Verrucosispora sp. NA02020: one gene and its partner. The protein of the gene in region 1 interacts with the protein of each later gene in a pairwise test. Links are inferred from orthologs where the notes say so. Each region holds a gene or a part of one and is shown in the gene's direction. Other genes may lie near its edges. The genes, in order: ung and ndk.

Region 1 (8,846 bases):
GTCGGCTCGCCGACCGGCTCCGGCAGCGCGACGCGCCCATCGTGATCACTCCGCACGACCGGGAGTTCACCCGGCTCTGCGGCGAGGAGCCCGGCGCGGACCGGGTCGCCGCGACGCTGCGGCTGGCCGCCTGGACGAACGCCGTGGTGCTGCTCAAGGGGAACCGCACGGTGATCGGCACGCCGGACGGCCGGGCGTACGTCAATCCGACCGGCACCCCGGCCCTGGCCACCGGCGGCACCGGGGACGTCCTGGCCGGGCTGCTCGGTGCGCTGCTCGCGTCCGGCCTGCCGGCGGAGCGGGCCGCCGCGGCGGCGGCGTACCTGCACGGGTTGGCCGGTCGGGAGGCGGCGCGGGGCGGTCCGGTGGCCGCCGCCGACGTGGCCGACGCGCTGCGGCCGGTGCTGGCCCGGATCACCTGACCCGTCGTCGGGGACTCGCCCGACACCCCGTGCTCGGCCGGGGGCGACCCCGGGTGATCAGCGCGGAAGTAGGGTGGGGGGCATGTGGCAGGCCGAGGTACGCGTCGACCTCGACGCGATCCGGGAGAACGTGGACCGGTTGCGCACCGGCACCGGCGCCGAGTTGATGGCGGTGGTGAAGGGTGACGGCTACGGCCACGGCATGGTCCCGGCCGCCCGCGCCGCGTTGGAGGCGGGCGCGGACTGGCTCGGGGTCTGCACCCTGGACGAGGCGTTGGCCCTGCGGGCGGCGGGCATCGACGCCCCGGTGCTGGCCTGGCTGCTGGCGCCCGGGCTGCCGCTGCACACCGGCGTCGCGGCCGGCGTCGACCTGGGGGTGGCGAGCCTTCCGCAGCTCGACGAGATGGTCGGGGCGAGCCGACGCGCGGAACGTCCGGCCCGGCTGCACCTCAAGATCGACACTGGGTTGGCCCGGGGCGGCGCGACCGTCGCCGACTGGCCGGCGCTGCTCGACGCCGCCGCCAAGGCCCAGGCCGACGGGCTGGTCGAGGTGGTCGGGGTGTGGAGCCACTTCGTCTACGCGGACCTGCCCGGACACCCCACCACGGACCGGCAGTTGGCGGTCTTCCACGAGGGGCTGGCCATGGTCGAGCGGGCCGGACTGCGCCCGCGCTACCGGCACCTGGCCAACTCGGCGGCCACGCTGACCCGACCCGACACCCACTTCGACCTGGTCCGCCCCGGGCTGGCCGTGTACGGCCTCTCGCCGGTGGCCGGACAGACGTACGGGCTGCGGCCGGCGATGACCGCGCGGGCCCGGGTGATGCTGACCAAACGGGTACCGGCCGGCGCCGGTGTCTCCTACGGGCACACCTACCTCACCGAGCGCGACGCGACGCTGGCCGTGGTGCCGCTGGGCTACGCCGACGGGGTGCCCCGGCACGCCTCCGGCACCGGCCCGGTGCAACTCGGCGGCCGGCGGCGGACCGTCGCCGGTCGGGTCTGCATGGACCAGTTCGTGCTGGACTGCGGCGACGATCCGGTGGTCGCCGGTGACGTGGTCACCCTCTTCGGCGACGGCGCGGACGGTGCGCCCACCGCCGACGACTGGGCCGAGGCGGTCGGCACCATCAACTACGAGATCGTCACCCGCTTCGGCAGCACCCGGGTGCCCCGTGTCTACGACGGAGGGTCGGCGTGAGGGTCCCCCGACCGCGTACCGCCGCCGGCCGGGCCGCCGGGCTGGTCGGTGCGGCACTCGGCGTGGCCGCCGCCGGGCTCGCCGCCGGTGTCGCCACGGAACGGGCCCTGGTCCGCCGACTCAAGGCCGACCCGGCCGATCCGTACGTCGACGAGGTCTTCGGCGAGCAGCACTACGACGCGGCGCACCGGTTGGAGCTGCCCGACGGCACCGACGTGCACGTCGAGGTGGTCGAGCCGATCCGTCCGGTCGCGGGCAACCCGACGGTCGTGCTGGTGCACGGTTTCTGCCTGGACATGGGCACGTTCCACTTCCAGCGCAAGATGCTGGCCGGGCGGGGCGAGCACCGGATCGTGGCGTACGACCAGCCCGGTCACGGCCGTTCGGGGCGGTTGGAGGGCGGCGAGTACGACCTCGTCGCGCTCGGCCACACGCTGCGCCGGGTGATCGACGAGGTGGCACCGGACGGGCCGCTGGTCCTGATCGGGCACTCGATGGGCGGCATGACCATCATGTCGCTGGCCGAGCTGTACCCGGAGATGTTCGACGACCGGGTGGTGGGCACGGTGCTGATGGCCACCTCCGGCGGTCTGCTGGCGGAGACGAAGCTGGTCGCGCCCGCTCTGCTCGGGCGCGTCGGCGCGCCGGTGCTCTACACGGCCGGCTACGTCACCCGCTACGGCGGGACGGTGATCGACCGGGCCCGCAAGTCCACCAGCAACGTGGCCTGGCTGCTCACCCGCAGGTACGGCTTCGGCACCCGTAAGCCGAGCCCGTCGCTGGTGTCGTACGTGGAGGAGATGAACTCGCGTACCTCGGCCGACACGGTGACCCGCTATCTGCGTACGCTGGCGACGCACTCGCGGTTCCCGGCGCTGGCCGCGTTGGAGGACACGCCGGTGTTGGTGATCGTCGGAGACAAGGACATGATCACGCCGGTGACGCATTCCGAGGAGATCGTCCGGCGGCTGCCGCACGCCGAGTTCGTCAAGATCCACGACAGTGGGCACGTGGTGATGCTGGAGCACGCCGACGAGGTCAACATCGCGGTCAGCCGCTTCCTCGACTCGTGCGAGCGGGACCGCCCGTGACCCGTTTCGAGCTGCCGACCGTCGCGGACACGCACGCCTTCGGGCGGCGCCTCGCGCGGCTGCTGCGCGCCGGTGACCTGGTGCTCCTGACCGGGCCGCTGGGTGCCGGCAAGACCGCGTTGACCCAGGGGGTCGGTGCCGGGCTGGGCGTGCTCGGCGACATCACCTCGCCGACCTTCGTGATCGCCCGGGTGCACGGGCCGGACCCGGCGACCGGACGCGGGGTGGCGTTGGTGCACGCCGACGCGTACCGCCTGGGTGCCGCGAGCGACCCCCGGGCCGAGATCGACGACCTGGACCTGGACGCCTCGGTGGAGGACTCGGTCACCGTGGTCGAGTGGGGCGAGGGGCTGGTCGAGCAGCTGGTCGACGCACACCTGCGGATCCAGATGGACCGGCGTGACGACGACACCCGGGTCGTCGGGCTGGAGCCGGTCGGTGGCGACTGGGCGGCCCGGCTGGCCGAGTTGACCGTCCCGCGCTGACGGCCCTGCGCCGAACGCTGTCGTACCCACTGCCTACAGTGCCCGGAAACGTTCCGACCGGTGAAAGGCCGCCGATGCCCGACGACACCCCCGCCCTCGACCTGCCGGCCCTGCTTCCCGAGGCGTGGCGCGAGGTGCTCGCCCCGCACCTCGACCCGGCCCGCACCGCCGCGTTGGCCGACTTCGTCGCCGGGGAGTACGCGACCCAGACGGTCTTCCCGCCGGTCGAGGACCTCTTCTCCGCCTACCGACTCTGCGCGCCGTCGGCCTGCCGGGTGCTGATCCTCGGGCAGGACCCCTATCACCGGGTCGGCCAGGCGCACGGGTTGAGTTTCAGCGTGCGCGAGGGGGTCTCGGTGCCGCCGTCGTTGCGCAACGTCTTCAAGGAGTTGGGCGAGGACCTGGGCGTGCCCAAGCCGCGCAGCGGCAACCTGGACGGCTGGGCGGCACAGGGGGTGCTGCTGCTCAACTCGGTGTTGACGGTGCGGCAGGGCACTCCCGGCTCGCACGCCAACCGGGGGTGGGAGGAGTTCACCGATGCCACCATCCGGGCGCTGGACGCCCAGGAGTCGCGCGTGGTGTTCCTGCTCTGGGGTGGCTACGCGCGCAAGAAGGCGGCGCTGGTCACCAATCCGCAGCACGTGGTGCTGGAGGCGGGCCACCCCAGCCCGATGAACCCGCGTGGCTTCCTCGGCAGCCGGCCGTTCAGCGCGGCCAACAAGGCCCTCGCCGACGCCGGCCTGCCCACCGTCGACTGGGAGCGCACCGCCGGTTGAGCCGTTGGTGCGCTGAGGTGCCCCTTCACATCCCCGTGCGGCGACGTGAAGGGGCACCTCGGATCAGCCGATCCGGTACGCGCGAACCACCGTCTCGGTCAGGCTGGTGGCGCTACCTCTGGCCGTGACCTGCACGGACACGTACCCGGGGGCGGCCGGGTGGCGGACCGTACCGAGGAAGGTGCCGGCGCCGGTGCGGGTGACCGGGGTCGACTTCCAGGTGGCGCCGTCGTCGTAGGAGACCCGCAGGCCGACCGACGTGGCGTCGGCGCTGCTGATCGGGATGGTGAAGGACCGGCCGGCGGGTGCCGTGCCGGTGGCGTCCAGGGTCGGCGCCATGCGGACCGCCATGAGGCGCGACGCGGTCACCGGCCGGGTGAACGTCCAGTCGGCGGTGACCCGGGTGGACAGGCCGAACGAGGCCGCCCGGGTGGACTCGACGTGGAGCCGGTAACTGCCCGGTACGGGCGGCACGGTGAATCGGGCGTGACCGGGCAGGTCCGAGGTGGCCACCTCGGTGCCGTTGCGGTAGAGGGTGGTCGTACCGGAGAGGGTTTCCTGCTCGACGTGGCCGGGGTGGCCGGCGCTGTCGCAGTAGGGGGCGACCCGCACGACCAGTTGGTCGCCGGACCACCCGCCACCGGCGGTCGGGCAGGGCGCGACGATCGGGGCGTTCCAGGTGGAGGTGTAGGTCCGCCCGGGCCGGTAGGCGATCGCCGGTCCGGCCGTGGTGACGGTGTAGTAGTCGACGGCCTCGTCCGAGTACTGGAACACCCGCGAGGCCCACCTGATGCCGCCGTCGGTGTTGAAGTGGCGGGTCTGCGCCAGCGGCGTGGAGGCGTACGCCGGGGTCAGCGGATAGCCCGGCACGATCGGCGCCGACTGCATCGCGGCCGGGCCCTCCGGGGCCTGGGCGCGGGCGGAGGTCCGGTCCACGGCGAGTTCTCCGGCCGTGACGGACCTGGTGAAGCCGGTGGGCAGCGCGCCGGGCCGGTGCCAGGCGAGCTGGTACGCGTACCGGCTGGGGTCCGATCCGTCGGCGAACGCCGTGCCGATCACCGAGACGAACTCGTCCCGGCTGCCGGTCCCGCCGATCTGGGCCGTCCGCATCCGGGTCGACGCGTTGCTGCTGCCGCCGACGGTCACCCAGGAGTTGCCGGAGCGGACGCCCACCTGGACGGTGCTGTCGGAGCGGACCGCGTCGGCTGCCGGCACGCTGACCTGGACCGGACGCCCGACCCGTTCGTCGAGCGTGAGGTCGGTGTCGGCCCGCACGGCCAGGTTCGTGTGCGCCAGATAGGTCAGCTCCGGCAGGTGGGAGAACATCTGCGACACGACCGCGTAGCGCCCCTCGGGCACCCGGATGGTGATCTCACTGCCCTGCTCGTCGTCGTAGTGGTGGAGCGAGTCGTACGTGTACGGGATGTCCAGGCCCACGACGGTGGTGTAGAAGTCCCGGGTCTCCTGACCGTCCGCGCCGAGATGCCGCAGCGTCAGGGAGTGGGTGGCGGCCTCCCGGACCAACCCGACCGGCGTGGTCAGCCGCTTGCCGTCGCCGGTGCCGGCGGTCAGCCGCCCGGAGTACGGCCCGGCCGGTGCCGTCGTCGAGGCGGTGGCCGTGACGGTGGCATGGGCACTGCCGCCGGGCGGCACGGTCAGCGTCGACGGGTTCACCCGGAACATCCCGGAGGTGGGCGCCGTCTGCGGCCCGTCCACGGTCAGGCTCAGTCGTAGGGTCTGCGGCGTGGTGCCGGTGTTGCGGTAGGTGACCGTCCCGCTGGTCGGCGCGGCGCCGGTGTGCGGGAACGTGTGGGTGCCGAGGCTCAGGCTGGGCGGGTCGGCGAGGACCGTACCGGCGAGCGCGCCGGCCACGTCGACGCGCCCGGCGCCCTGAGCGAACACGCTGACGCCCGACGCCGGTCGGGCCGTACCCATCAGCGCGGCTTTGATCATGTCTCCGGTCCAGTCCGGGTGCTTCTGCTTGAGCAGGACGGCACTGCCGGCCGCGTGCGGCGCCGCGAAGGAGGTGCCCCACAGGCCGTCGGTGTAGGGGCCGGTGCCGTACGCGTCGGTGCTGCGGGCAGCGGTGACGTCGACGCCGGGCGCGGTGAGGTCGGGCTTGACGGCGTCGTCGCCGAGACGTGGGCCCCGGTTGGAGAAGGACGCCAGCCGGTCGTCGTGGTCGACCGCGCCGACGGCCAGCGCGGCATCGGCGGTTGCCGGTGACCCGACGTCGTAGTCCTGGGCGGCGTTCGGGTTGTTGCCGTTGTCGCCGCTGTTGCCGGACGCGACCACGAAGAGCGTGCCGTGCTGCTCGCTCAGGCGGCGCAGGGCGATCTCCAGGGGGTCGTCGCCGGGGGTGTCCGGGAAGCCGAGACTCATGTTGACGACTGCGGCGCGCTTCGGGCCGGCTGCCCACTCCATCGCGGCGATCACCGCCGACTCGGTCGAGTCCCAGTCACCGGTCTTGGCGTCGATGATCGTCGCCTCGGGGGCGACGCCCCGGTACCGGCCGGCCGAGGCGGCCCCACTGCCGGCGGCGACGGCGGCGACGGCCGTGCCGTGTCCCATCAGGTCGCGGACGTCGTCGCTGGTGGGTACGCCGCCCTCGGAGACCGGCGAGAAGTCGACCTGGGCGGCTACCCGGCCGACCAGGTCGGGGTGGGTGGCGTCGATCCCGCTGTCGATCACCGCGACGGTGACACCCCGGCCGGTCAGGCCGGCCTGCCAGGCGCTCGGGGCGCCGATCTGTTGGATACCCTCGGCGCCGCTGAAACGCCCGACGGCGTCCAGCCAGACCTTGCCCTTCGCGCCCTTGCGGGTCAGCCCCGACCAGAGCCGGTCGAGGCCCTGCTTGCGGGTGTGCATCGCGGTGGCCGGGAAGCTGGTCATCCGGTGCACGATCGTGCCGTCGACGCCACTGTCGGTGGAGGCGATGATCGGCAGGTCGGCACGTCGGTCGTCGTCGTACCCGTCGGCGAGCAGCCCGGTCACGTCGAACAGCCGTGGGTCGAGTCGGTCCGCCCGCAACAGCGGCAGCGCGTCGGCCGGCACCACCCGTACCCGGCCGGCGATCGTGCTGGTCAGCATCGGAATCTCCGACCGTCCCGGGCCCGGGACGACGCTGACGCCGCCGTCGGTGGTCACGGTGACCCGGTCACCGGTGATCAGCGTCGCGGTCCGACCGCCGCCGGAGGGCGCAGCCGCCCCGGCCGCGTCGGCCGCTGCCGGGGACGCCGGAACGAGACCGGCCGCGAGCAGCAGGGCCACGGCGGCCGGTAGGAATCTTCTGGGGCGCATGGACTCGTGTTCCTCCATTGTGGACAAATGAGGGACGGTGGCAGGCGACGGCGCCGTGCCCCCGGGGGCGGGGACACGGCGCCGGACGAGCGGGATCGTCGGTGTCGGCCAGGGGCTACCGCGCCTGGGGCACCGGGGTCCAGGTGAGTTCGTCGTTCACGTCGGCCACCTCGACCGACTCCGCGATCCTGGTCAGTTCCGCGACGGAGAGCCCGCCGGTGCCGAGCACCTGCACCTGCACCGCGCCGTCCGTGGTCCAGCGGTTGCAGAACGCGTCACCCGACGCCTGGTAGCACTTCGTCTTGCCGGCCTTCGCCCGCTGGTTGGAGGAGGAGGCGGGCATGACGTAGATGCTGACACTGCCCGGGATGGTGGCGCTCTCGTTGTCGCCGTACGGCGACGTCAGGCCGGTGGTCGACGGGGCCGGGTCGGCGTAGGTCACGCCACCGTAGTTGCCCGCGCGGGCCTGCGCGATGCCGACCAGGCCGGGCAGGGCGTGCGAGCCGGCCTCGACCGCAGTGTGGCCGGCGGGCAGGTAGCCGATCCGGAACGGCAGCGTGGCGGGCACCGCCGGGCTCGGCTTCAGGGCGGTGACCAGCGCCGACAGGTCCGCGATGGAGGGGTCGGGGGTGCTGGTGTACGCGGTCACCACGGCCCACGCGTCGTCGGCGTACTCCCAGGCCAACTGCCGGCCGGCCGGCTCGACGGTCGACTCGACGGCCTGGCGGCCGGCGATCGTCGACGAGGTGCCGCCGACGATCCCCGCCGGGTCGAACGCGCCCGGTCGGTAGAGCGTCAGGTAGGCGTACAGCGGTCGCTGGGTCGAGTCGGTGCCGGCAGCCGGGGGGCGCTTCCCATTCCGACGGACGGGCGTCTCGGAATCCTCGACCGGCCGGTCGTGGGTGACTCTGCCGTCCATGTAGACCGAGGCGATCTGATAGGCGGGGGAGACCACCACGGGGTCCTGCACGCGCAGCGGACCGGCGTCGAACGCGCGGAACGTGAAGCTGAACGGCGGCGCGTCCGACCAGGTGGCCTCCGCGCCTGGGGCGGCCCCGGCGACGATCGTGGTCGGCTGCTCCGGCGCACCCGGCGTCAGCGCGAACGTGCCGGCGACCACGGCCGCGACCAGGCCGGCGGCACCTGCGGAGGCGAATCCCGCCCGACGGCGACGTTCGGCCTTGCGGCCGGCCGTGACGATCTGGTCGACGGAACGCGACATGGGCGGCTCGTCCACGGTCACCGCCGCCACGATCTCATGCAATTGCGACATGCCATTCCTTGTCCTCGATGTTGTTGAGCCGGTCGGCTCCGAGTAGTTCGCGGAGCTTGGCGAGACCGCGCGACGTCTGGCTCTTCGCCGTGCCGACGGTGCAACCCAGGACCTGGGCCGTCTCCTCCAGGCTGAGTCCGAGGTAGTGACGCAGCACCACGGCGGCCCGTTGGCCGGTGGGTACGGCGTTCAGCGCCGTGCGCAGCCGTAGCCGCTCGTCGGTGGCGCCGTTCGGGTCGTCCACCGCAACGTCCGGAATGCCGTAGCCGGCCGACCGCTCCCGCCCCTGACGCCAGGG
Region 2 (8,815 bases), 270 kb from region 1 along the record:
GTTGACCACCCGGGGCGCGTAGGTGAACCGGACGCCCGAGTCACGCATCCGCTCGTAGGCCGACTGGATGTCGTCGACGTCGAGGTTGACGTGCACCAGCCGCCGGTTCATCGGCTGGGCGCCGGTCACCTCGCGCAGCACCAGCCGGGTGGCCCCGGAGGAGAGGACCGCGTTGCCGTTGCCCCGGTCGACCTCGCGGAAGCCGAGCCGGTCCCGATAGAACTCCAGCGATCGGGACAGCTCGGTGACGAGCAGGGTGATGCCCACACCGCTGATCGGGGCGGCCAGGTCGGCGGTGTCCGGGTCGAAACCGAAGATCGCCTCGTCCAGTTCCCGGTCGTCCACCTGCGGATCGTCGGGGTCCGGGGCGCCGGTCGCCGCCGCGTGCACCGGCTCGTCCTCGTGCGGTGCCGACCGGGTGCGCCCGGCGGTCGTCGGGTACGGGTCGTCCAGCGGCAGGTCCAGCGGGTCGAGGGGGCCCGTCGGGGCGGAGGGCGGATCGGCCGGTCGTCCGGCGGCCGGTGCCGTGCTCGGCGTACCGGTGACCGGCGCGCCGGCCGGGTGGTCGTCGCGCGGCAGGTCGGCGAAGAGGTCGGTCTCGTCCGGGGCGGCGGCCGTCGCGGCGAACCGCTCCTCGGCGGGGGTACGTGGCGCGGGCGTGGCGCGGCGGGGCAACGGGGCGTCGCTGCTCTGCTCGACCACGGTGCCCTCCAGCACCACGGGTCCACCCGGGCGCTGGCGTACCCGGACCGGGTCCCGGGACTCGACCGGCTCGACCGGGTCGTCGCGGAGCGGGGTGCCGAGCGGGTCACCCAGCGGGTCGTGGAAGTCGTCCTCCGGCGGCCGGTCGGCCCACGGCGGGGCCTGCTGCCCGATCAGCATCTCGTCCGGCGGGCCCTGCCCGACGAACTCGTCGGCGAACTCGGGCGGCAGGTCGGCGGTGCCGGCCTCGGCGTGGGTGGGCACCTCGTCCCAGAGCACCCGGACGTGTCGCGGGTCGTCCAGCGCCACCCGGATCGGCAGTGTCTGGCCCAGCGACGGCCACTTGGCGACCGGCACCCGGGGCTCGATGATCTTCTTGGACCGGGGCGGCAGCCCGGGCGCGTCGATCACGAGCTGGAGTTCGCAGCGGCCGAAGGCGTACTGGGTGGGTGGTTCGGAGGCGCTGTGCACGTGCCCGGCGCCGACGACCCAGGTGCGACCGCCGCCGCGTACGGTGGCCAGCGCGATCGCCAGCACCAGCAGGGCCACACCGAGCGCCACGATGGCCCAGCTCGTCATGCCCAGCCCGAACAGCACGACGAAACTGGCCACGGTGCCGAGCACCGCCGCGATCAGTTTGCGTACCGGTGCGATGGGTCGGTTCCCGCCGTTCGCCACAGTGGACCTCCCGGGTGGTCAGGGCCAGGCTAGGCCGGATCGGGGGCCGGGGGAAGGACCGACCACCGCGCCGGGGCCGGGACCGGGTCGCTAGGCTGACCGTACCCAGCCCGACCGACTTACGCCCTCAGGAGGAACCCAGCGTGTCCAGCAGCAGCCCGGACGAGCGCACGCTCGTACTGATCAAGCCCGACGCGGTCCGCCGCGGCCTGGTCGGCGAGATCGTCTCCCGCTTCGAGCGGAAGGGGCTGCGGATCGACGCGATGGCGTCCCGGACGATGGACGCCGCGCTGGCCGACGAGCACTACGCCGAGCACGTGGACAAGGCGTTCTACCCGCCGCTGAAGACGTTCATGACCAGCGGCCCGTTGGTCGCGCTGGTGCTCTCCGGCGACCAGGTGATCGACGTGGTGCGGGGTCTGATCGGCGCCACCGACGGACGCAAGGCCGTCGCCGGCACCATCCGGGGCGACCTCGCCCTGTCCAACCGGGAGAACCTGGTGCACGCCTCCGACTCCCCGGACAGCGCCAAGCGCGAGCTGGCGCTCTGGTTCCCCGAGCTGGGCTGACGACCGCCTCCCCGAGTTGGGCTCACGACAGCGGCGAGCCGGCCCGTCGACGGGCCGGCTCAGGTCGCCCAGGGCAACTTGTCCGGGTTGGCGACCAGGAAGATGTCGGTGATCCGACCGTCGGCGGTGCCGAGCATGACCGCATACCGGGAGCCGCCGGCGGTGATCACCACGGCGGCCGGCTGACCGTTGAGTTCGGTGCGGTGCACGGTGAGCGGCCAGCCCTTCTCGCGGACGCCCAGCAGGAACCGGACCACCCGGTCCGCGCCGGTGATCGGGTTGCGGGCGGCACTCACCCGACCGCCGCCGTCACTCCAGGCGATCGCGTCGGCGGCCACCAGCTCGGTCAGCCTCCGCAGGTCACCCTCGCCGGCGGCGGCGATGAACGCCTCCAGCAGTCGCTCCTGCTCCGCCCGGTCGGCGGTGAACCGGCGCTGCTCGCGCCCGATCCGGGCGGCGGCCCGGTGGTGCAACTGACGGCAGTCCTCGACGGAACGGTCGAGCAGCTCGGCGATCTCGGCGTACGGCAGCTCGAACGCGGTGTGCAGGACGTAGACCGCGCGCTCCGGCGGGGTGAGCCGCTCCAGCAGGTGCAGCAGCGCGGTGGAGAGCGAGTCGCGCAGTTCGGCGCGTTCCAACGGGCCGAACGGTGACGGTGCCGTCGGTACCGGCTCCGGCAGCCACTGCCCGACGTACGCCTCCCGGGTGGCCTGCCGGGCCCGCAGCCGGTCCATGGACAGGTGGGTCACCACCCGGGACAGGTAGCGGCGTGGCTCGGTCACCCGGCTCCGGTCGACGCGGGCCCAGCGCAGGTAGGTCTCCTGGAGCACGTCCTCGGCGTCGTGCCGGCTGCCGAGCAGCCGGTACGCCAGACCGAGCAGCATCGGCCGGTGCGCGTCGAGCGCACCGGCCGCCTCCGCCGCCTCCGCCGGGTTCAGTCGTCCGACGGGAGATCGTTGCGGAAGGTCACCGCGATCCGGTTCCACACGTTGATTGTGGCAATCGCCAGGACCAGGTCGGCGAGCGCCTTCTCCGGCCAGACCTTCGCCGCGTCCTCCCACACGTCGTCGGGTACCCCGTGTTCGCCGAGCCGGGTCACCGCGTCGGTCAACGCCAGCGCGGCGCGTTCCCGCTGGTCGAAGAAGGGCGCCTCGCGCCAGGCGGCCACCGCGAACAGCCGCCGGCTCGACTCACCCGCGCCGAGCGCCTCCTGGCTGTGCATGTCGACGCAGTACGCGCAGCCGTTCAGGATCGAGGCGCGCAGCTTCACCAGCTCCAGCACGGTGTGGTCCACGTTCGCCCGGACGTACTTCTCCAGCCCCATCACGGCGCTGAACGCCCCTGGCGCCACCTCCGCCACGTTCATCCGCTGCATGACAACCCTCCCGCTAGATCGCTCCGACACCCCCACGACGGGCGCACCCCACAGGGCGTGACAGGTACACCCTGTGACGCCGGTCATGGAGGCTCGTCGTGGAGGTGCGCGTCGATCATGGACTCGTGGTCGGTGATTCGCCCCGTGCGGCCCGGTTTGCGACTGCCGGGACTCCATGATCGGCGGGGTGGGGTTATCGGGAGGAGGGGGACGGGTGGGATGGGTATCATGGGTGGGTATGGCGATGATCCGGCAATCACCGGTGAGCCTCCGGAAGAACGGCCGGGTGACCGGCTCAGTAGAACCGGACGGGTCGGCCCGTCACAGCCGGTCAACGAGCGGGTGGTCGTACTCCGGCCACCAAGCGGGGTGGTACCGCGGGCCCGGCCCGGGGCGCCGGTGACGGCGTACCGGTGACGGCTCGTCCTCGCAGACCCACACGACAGTGAGCGTCAGCGAGGAGAGCGACCCCCGATGGGCTATCCGTTGCACGACCCGACCGCCACCGGCGTCCCGGCCAGCCCGGACCTGCCCGCGGTCGAGCGCCGGGTGCTGGAGCACTGGACGGCCGACAAGACCTTCGAGGCCAGCGTCGAGCAGCGTCCCGCCTCCGGCCGGCAGCCGGAGACGGCGACCGGTGCCTCGGCCGGTGACGCCGACAACGAGTACGTCTTCTACGACGGCCCGCCGTTCGCCAACGGCCTGCCGCACTACGGTCACCTCTTCACCGGGTACGTCAAGGACGTGGTGCCGCGCTACCAGACCATGCGCGGCCGGCGGGTGGAGCGGCGCTTCGGCTGGGACTGCCACGGCCTGCCAGCCGAGGTGGTGGCCGAGAAGCAGCTCGGCATCACCAGCAAGGCGGAGATCCTCGACCTCGGCGTGGCCCGGTTCAACGACGCCTGCCGCTCCTCAGTGCTGGAGTTCACCCAGGACTGGGAGCGGTACGTCACCCGGCAGGCCCGCTGGGTCGACTTCGCCAACGACTACAAGACCCTCGACCTGGACTACATGGAAAGCGTCATGTGGGCCTTCAAGACCCTGCACGACAAGGGTCTGATCTACGAGGGCTTCCGGGTGCTGGCGTACTGCTGGCGGTGTGAGACGCCGCTGTCGAACACCGAGACCCGGATGGACGACGTCTACCGGGACCGGCACGACCCCACGTTGACCGTGTGGTTCGGGCTGACCGCCGACGAGTCCGCGCCGGAGCTGCTCCGGGGGCCGGTCCGGCTGGGCGTCTGGACCACCACGCCGTGGACGCTGCCGTCGAACCTGGCGCTGGCCGTCGGGCCGGACATCGAGTACGCGGTGCTGGACCGCGACGGCGAGCGCTACGTCGTCGGCGCCGGTCGCCTCGGGGCGTACGCCAAGGAACTGGAGGGGTACGAGCAGGTCGGCACGGTACGCGGCGCCGACCTGGTGGGGCGGCGGTACACCCCGCTGTTCGACTTCCTCACCGCGCAGGCCGGACCTCAGGCGTACCAGGTGCTCGGCGCCGAGTTCGTCACCACGGAGGACGGCACCGGGATCGTGCACCTCGCCCCGGCCTTCGGCGAGGACGACCAGAACGTCTGCAACGCGGCCGGCATCCCGACCATCGTCACCGTGGACGACCACACCCGGTTCACCGGGCTGGTCCCGCCCTACGAGGGCGAGCAGGTCTTCGACGTCAACAAGCCGGTGATCCGGGAGCTCAAGGAGCGGGGGGTGGTGCTGCGGCAGGACACCTACACCCACTCGTATCCGCACTGCTGGCGCTGTGACACCCCGCTGGTCTACAAGGCGGTGTCGTCGTGGTTCGTCGCGGTGACGACGTTCAAGGACCGCATGGCCGAGCTGAACCAGCAGATCAACTGGACGCCCGGACACATCAAGGACGGCTCGTTCGGCAAGTGGCTGGCCAACGCCCGGGACTGGTCCATCAGCCGGAACCGGTTCTGGGGCTCGCCCATCCCGGTGTGGCGCTCGGACGACCCGAACCACCCGCGCGTCGACGTGTACGGGTCGCTGGAGGAGATCGAGCGCGACTTCGGCGTACGCCTGACCGACCTGCACCGGCCGGCGGTGGACGACCTGGTCCGCCCCAACCCGGACGACCCGACGGGCCGGTCGACGATGCGCCGCGTGCCGGAGGTGCTGGACTGCTGGTTCGAGTCCGGCTCGATGCCCTTCGCCCAGGTGCACTACCCGTTCGAGAACCGCGACTGGTTCGAGAGCCACTACCCGGGTGACTTCATCGTCGAGTACATCGGGCAGACCCGGGGCTGGTTCTACACCATGCACGTGCTGGCCACCGCGCTGTTCGACCGGCCGGCGTTCCGCAACTGCCTCAGCCACGGCATCCTGCTCGGCTCCGACGGGCGCAAGATGTCCAAGAGCCTGCGCAACTACCCGGACGTCTACCACGTCTTCGACTCGTACGGGTCGGACGCGATGCGGTGGATGCTGATGTCGTCGCCGGTGCTGCGGGGCGGGGACATGCCGGTCACCGAGTCGAGCGTCCGGGACGCCGTGCGGCAGGTGCTGTTGCCGCTCTGGAACGTCTGGTACTTCTTCTCGCTGTACGCCAACGCCGACGGCTACCAGGCGAAACGGAAGACCGACGCGGTGGCGACCGGTGCCGGCAGCCTGCTCGACCGGTACGTGCTGGCCAAGACCAACGAGCTGGTCGAGACGGCCGGCGCGCAGATGGACGCGTACGACATCTCGGGGGCCTGCGCCACCGTCCGGTCCTACCTGGACGCGCTGACCAACTGGTATGTGCGTCGCTCGCGGGACCGGTTCTGGGCGGGCGACACGGAGGCGTTCGACACGCTCTGGACGGTGCTGGAGACGCTGTGCCGGGTGGTGGCACCGTTGGCGCCGCTGACCGCCGAGGAGATCTGGCGCGGGCTGACCGGTGAGCGGTCGGTGCACCTGACCGACTGGCCGCGTGCCGAGGACTTCCCGGTCGACCACGAGCTGGTGGCCGCGATGGACGCCACCCGGGCGGTCGCCTCGGCGGCGCTGTCGCTGCGCAAGGCCAAGGGTCTGCGGGTCCGGCTGCCGCTGGCGAAGCTGACCGTCGCCAGCCCGGCGGCCGAGCAGCTGCGGCCCTTCGCCGACCTGGTCGCCGACGAGGTCAACGTGAAGGAGGTCGTCTTCACCGACGAGGTGTCGGCGTACTGCCAGCAGGTGCTCACCGTGGTGCCCCGGGCGCTCGGACCTCGGGTCGGCAAGCAGGTGCAGCAGGTGATCAAGGCGGTCAAGGCGGGGGAGTGGGAGTTGGTCGACGGCGCCCCGGTCGCCGCCGGGGTCACGCTGGCCGAGGGCGAGTACGAGCTGCGGCTGGTCGCGGCCGACGCCGAGCACTCCGCCCCGCTGCCGGGTGGTGAGGGGGTGGTGGTGCTGGACACCGTGGTCACCCCCGAACTGGCCGCCGAGGGGCTGGCCCGGGACGTCGTCCGGGTGGTCCAGCAGGCCCGCCGCGACGCCGACCTGGACGTCTCGGACCGGATCGCGGTGACGGTGTCGGCCTCGGCGGAGGTGCGCGCGGCGGTGTCCGGGTACGCCGAGTTCGTGGCCCGTGAGGTGCTGGCGGACCGCGTCGACTTCGCCGACGAACTGGACGGCTTCGCCGGTGAGGTCGGCGAGGGCGAGCAGGTGACGGTCGAGGTGCGTCGCGTGTGAGCTGACGTGTGTCGATGTGTAAGGAAGGGCCCCCTACTAACGCCTGCGGTAGTACCGGGGGCCCTTCCTAACATCCGGCACCCAGCCTGCGGACCTGCCCGACCTCGCTCCGGTCGAAGTGCGACGGTCCGCTACGGTGACACCGCCCCTACCTCACTCGATCCGCCGGAGGACCAGTGCCGCTGCTCTACACCATCGGCAGGTACACCGTGGCCCCGGCACTGCGGCTGGCCTTTCAGCCGAACGTGGAGGGGCTGGAGCACATCCCGGCGACCGGCGGCGCGATCTTCGCGGGCAACCATCTGTCCGTGGCCGACGAGTTGTTCCTCGGCACGGTGGTGCCTCGGCACCTGGCGTTCTGGGCCAAGTCGGACTATTACAAGGGTACCGGGGCGAAGGGCGCGTTCCATCGGTTCGTGCTCAACGGCCTGGGCGCCATCCCGGTCGAGCGGGCCGGCGGGCGGGCGGCGTTGACCGCCTTCGACGCGGCGATCCCCGCACTCCAGGGCGGCGACCTGGTCGCCATCTATCCCGAGGGGACCCGTTCGCCGGACGGCCGGCTCTACCGGGGACGCACCGGCACCGCCCGGCTGGCGCTGGCCGCCGGTGTCCCGATCATCCCGGTGGGCATGATCGGCACCGACAAGGTGCAGCCGATCGGCGCCCGGATGCCGCGACCCGGGGGCGCGAAGATCACCGTGCGGTTCGGCAAGCCGCTGGACTTCACCGGCCGCTCGGCGGACCGGACGTCGCTGCGGGAGATGACCGACGAGCTGATGGCCGAGATCCAGAAACTGACCGGCCAGGAGTACGTCCCGCGCTACGCCCCGCCCCGCGCGAAGCCGCCCGCCCCGGGCGAGCCGACGCCGGGTAGCACGACGCCGGGCAGCCCGACCACGGGTGGGCCCGCCACGGGCGAGTCGCACCCGGGTCAGTCGACGCCGGGGGAGTCGGCTCCGGGCCGGTAGACCCCCGGGTCGGTCGACCCCGGGCGGGCCGACCACAGGCTGAGCGCAGGCCGCGGACGGCCCCGCTCAGCCGCCCTTCGTCGAGACGATCTGTCGCCGCATGGTGGCGAGCAGCTCGGCACTGTCGTCCACCGAGAGCCCGGTGAAGACCGCGCTGGTGATGCTGCCGTGGTCGACCGAGGTGCAGACCACCACCCCGACGCCGTCGACGTTGCCCACCGCGCACCGCTCGTGCCGCCCCCGCACGCCGGTCTCCACGACCTGCGCCTCACCGAGCGAGTACTGCTGGGTGAGGCGTTCGATCTCGCCGTCGGCGTCGGCCGAGGGGGCGAAGCGGAAGCCGGTGCCGCCGAAGACGGTGACCTGCTTGCCGGCTCCGGTGGTGTAGATGCCGGCGAAGGTGTCGTCGGCGAGCAGGTGCGCCTGGCGCATCTGCGTCTCCAGCCGTCGGGCGGCCTGCGTACTGCGGTCGTCCTGGCGGAGTTCCAGATCGGCCACCTGGCTCGGCAGCGAGGCGTTCGCCGGGTACTGGCTGGCCATCGGGACGCCGTAGTAGGCCGGGCAGCCGCAGCAGCAGGCGATGGTCAGCAGCAGCATCCACGGCCAGCGGCGACGCTTACGGGGACGGGCGTACCCCGGAGGCGCCTGCCAGCCCGGCGGCGGTGCGGGTGGCCCGGTCTTCCGACCCCGCCAGCCCCGGATCGGCGGTGCCGGTGCGGCCGGCGGTGCCGGTGGCGGGGCGTGCCGCACCGGTGGCGGCGCGACCTGCTGCGGACGCCCCGGCGCGGCCGGCGGTCGCATCGGCGCGGCCGGCGCCGGCGGAGTGGGTCGCGCGGCCGGTGGCGGGTACG

Evidence for each region.
Region 2: the proteins of ung (region 1) and ndk interact in binary tests that used the Escherichia coli proteins (3 or more experiments, as listed by UniProt). The link is inferred for Verrucosispora sp. NA02020 from one-to-one orthologs.

Annotation. Positions count from the first base shown.
Region 1 is NZ_CP054923.1:6,294,804-6,303,649, reverse strand. Bases 2,255-5,124 are described here. They hold ung (uracil-DNA glycosylase), read left to right. Parts: upstream 2,255-3,273; coding sequence 3,274-3,975; downstream 3,976-5,124. Other genes in these bases: HUT12_RS28065 (S8 family serine peptidase), read right to left, coding at 4,039-5,124; tsaE (tRNA (adenosine(37)-N6)-threonylcarbamoyltransferase complex ATPase subunit type 1 TsaE), read left to right, coding at 2,693-3,199; HUT12_RS28080 (alpha/beta fold hydrolase), read left to right, coding at 2,255-2,714. In the rest of the region: HUT12_RS28090 (NAD(P)H-hydrate dehydratase), read left to right, coding at 1-422; alr (alanine racemase), read left to right, coding at 505-1,623; more of HUT12_RS28080, read left to right, coding at 1,620-2,254; more of HUT12_RS28065, read right to left, coding at 5,125-7,275; HUT12_RS28060 (hypothetical protein), read right to left, coding at 7,391-8,548; HUT12_RS28055 (SigE family RNA polymerase sigma factor), read right to left, coding at 8,532-8,846. UniProt on the Escherichia coli protein: Excises uracil residues from the DNA which can arise as a result of misincorporation of dUMP residues by DNA polymerase or due to deamination of cytosine.
Region 2 is NZ_CP054923.1:6,564,101-6,572,915, reverse strand. What follows is about bases 398-3,236. They hold ndk (nucleoside-diphosphate kinase), read left to right. Parts: upstream 398-1,523; coding sequence 1,524-1,949; downstream 1,950-3,236. Other genes in these bases: HUT12_RS29360 (carboxymuconolactone decarboxylase family protein), read right to left, coding at 2,884-3,236; sigJ (RNA polymerase sigma factor SigJ), read right to left, coding at 2,009-2,935; HUT12_RS29375 (VOC family protein), read right to left, coding at 398-1,380. In the rest of the region: more of HUT12_RS29375, read right to left, coding at 1-397; more of HUT12_RS29360, read right to left, coding at 3,237-3,324; ileS (isoleucine--tRNA ligase), read left to right, coding at 3,799-6,996; HUT12_RS33285 (hypothetical protein), read right to left, coding at 8,031-8,815. UniProt on the Escherichia coli protein: Major role in the synthesis of nucleoside triphosphates other than ATP. The ATP gamma phosphate is transferred to the NDP beta phosphate via a ping-pong mechanism, using a phosphorylated active-site intermediate.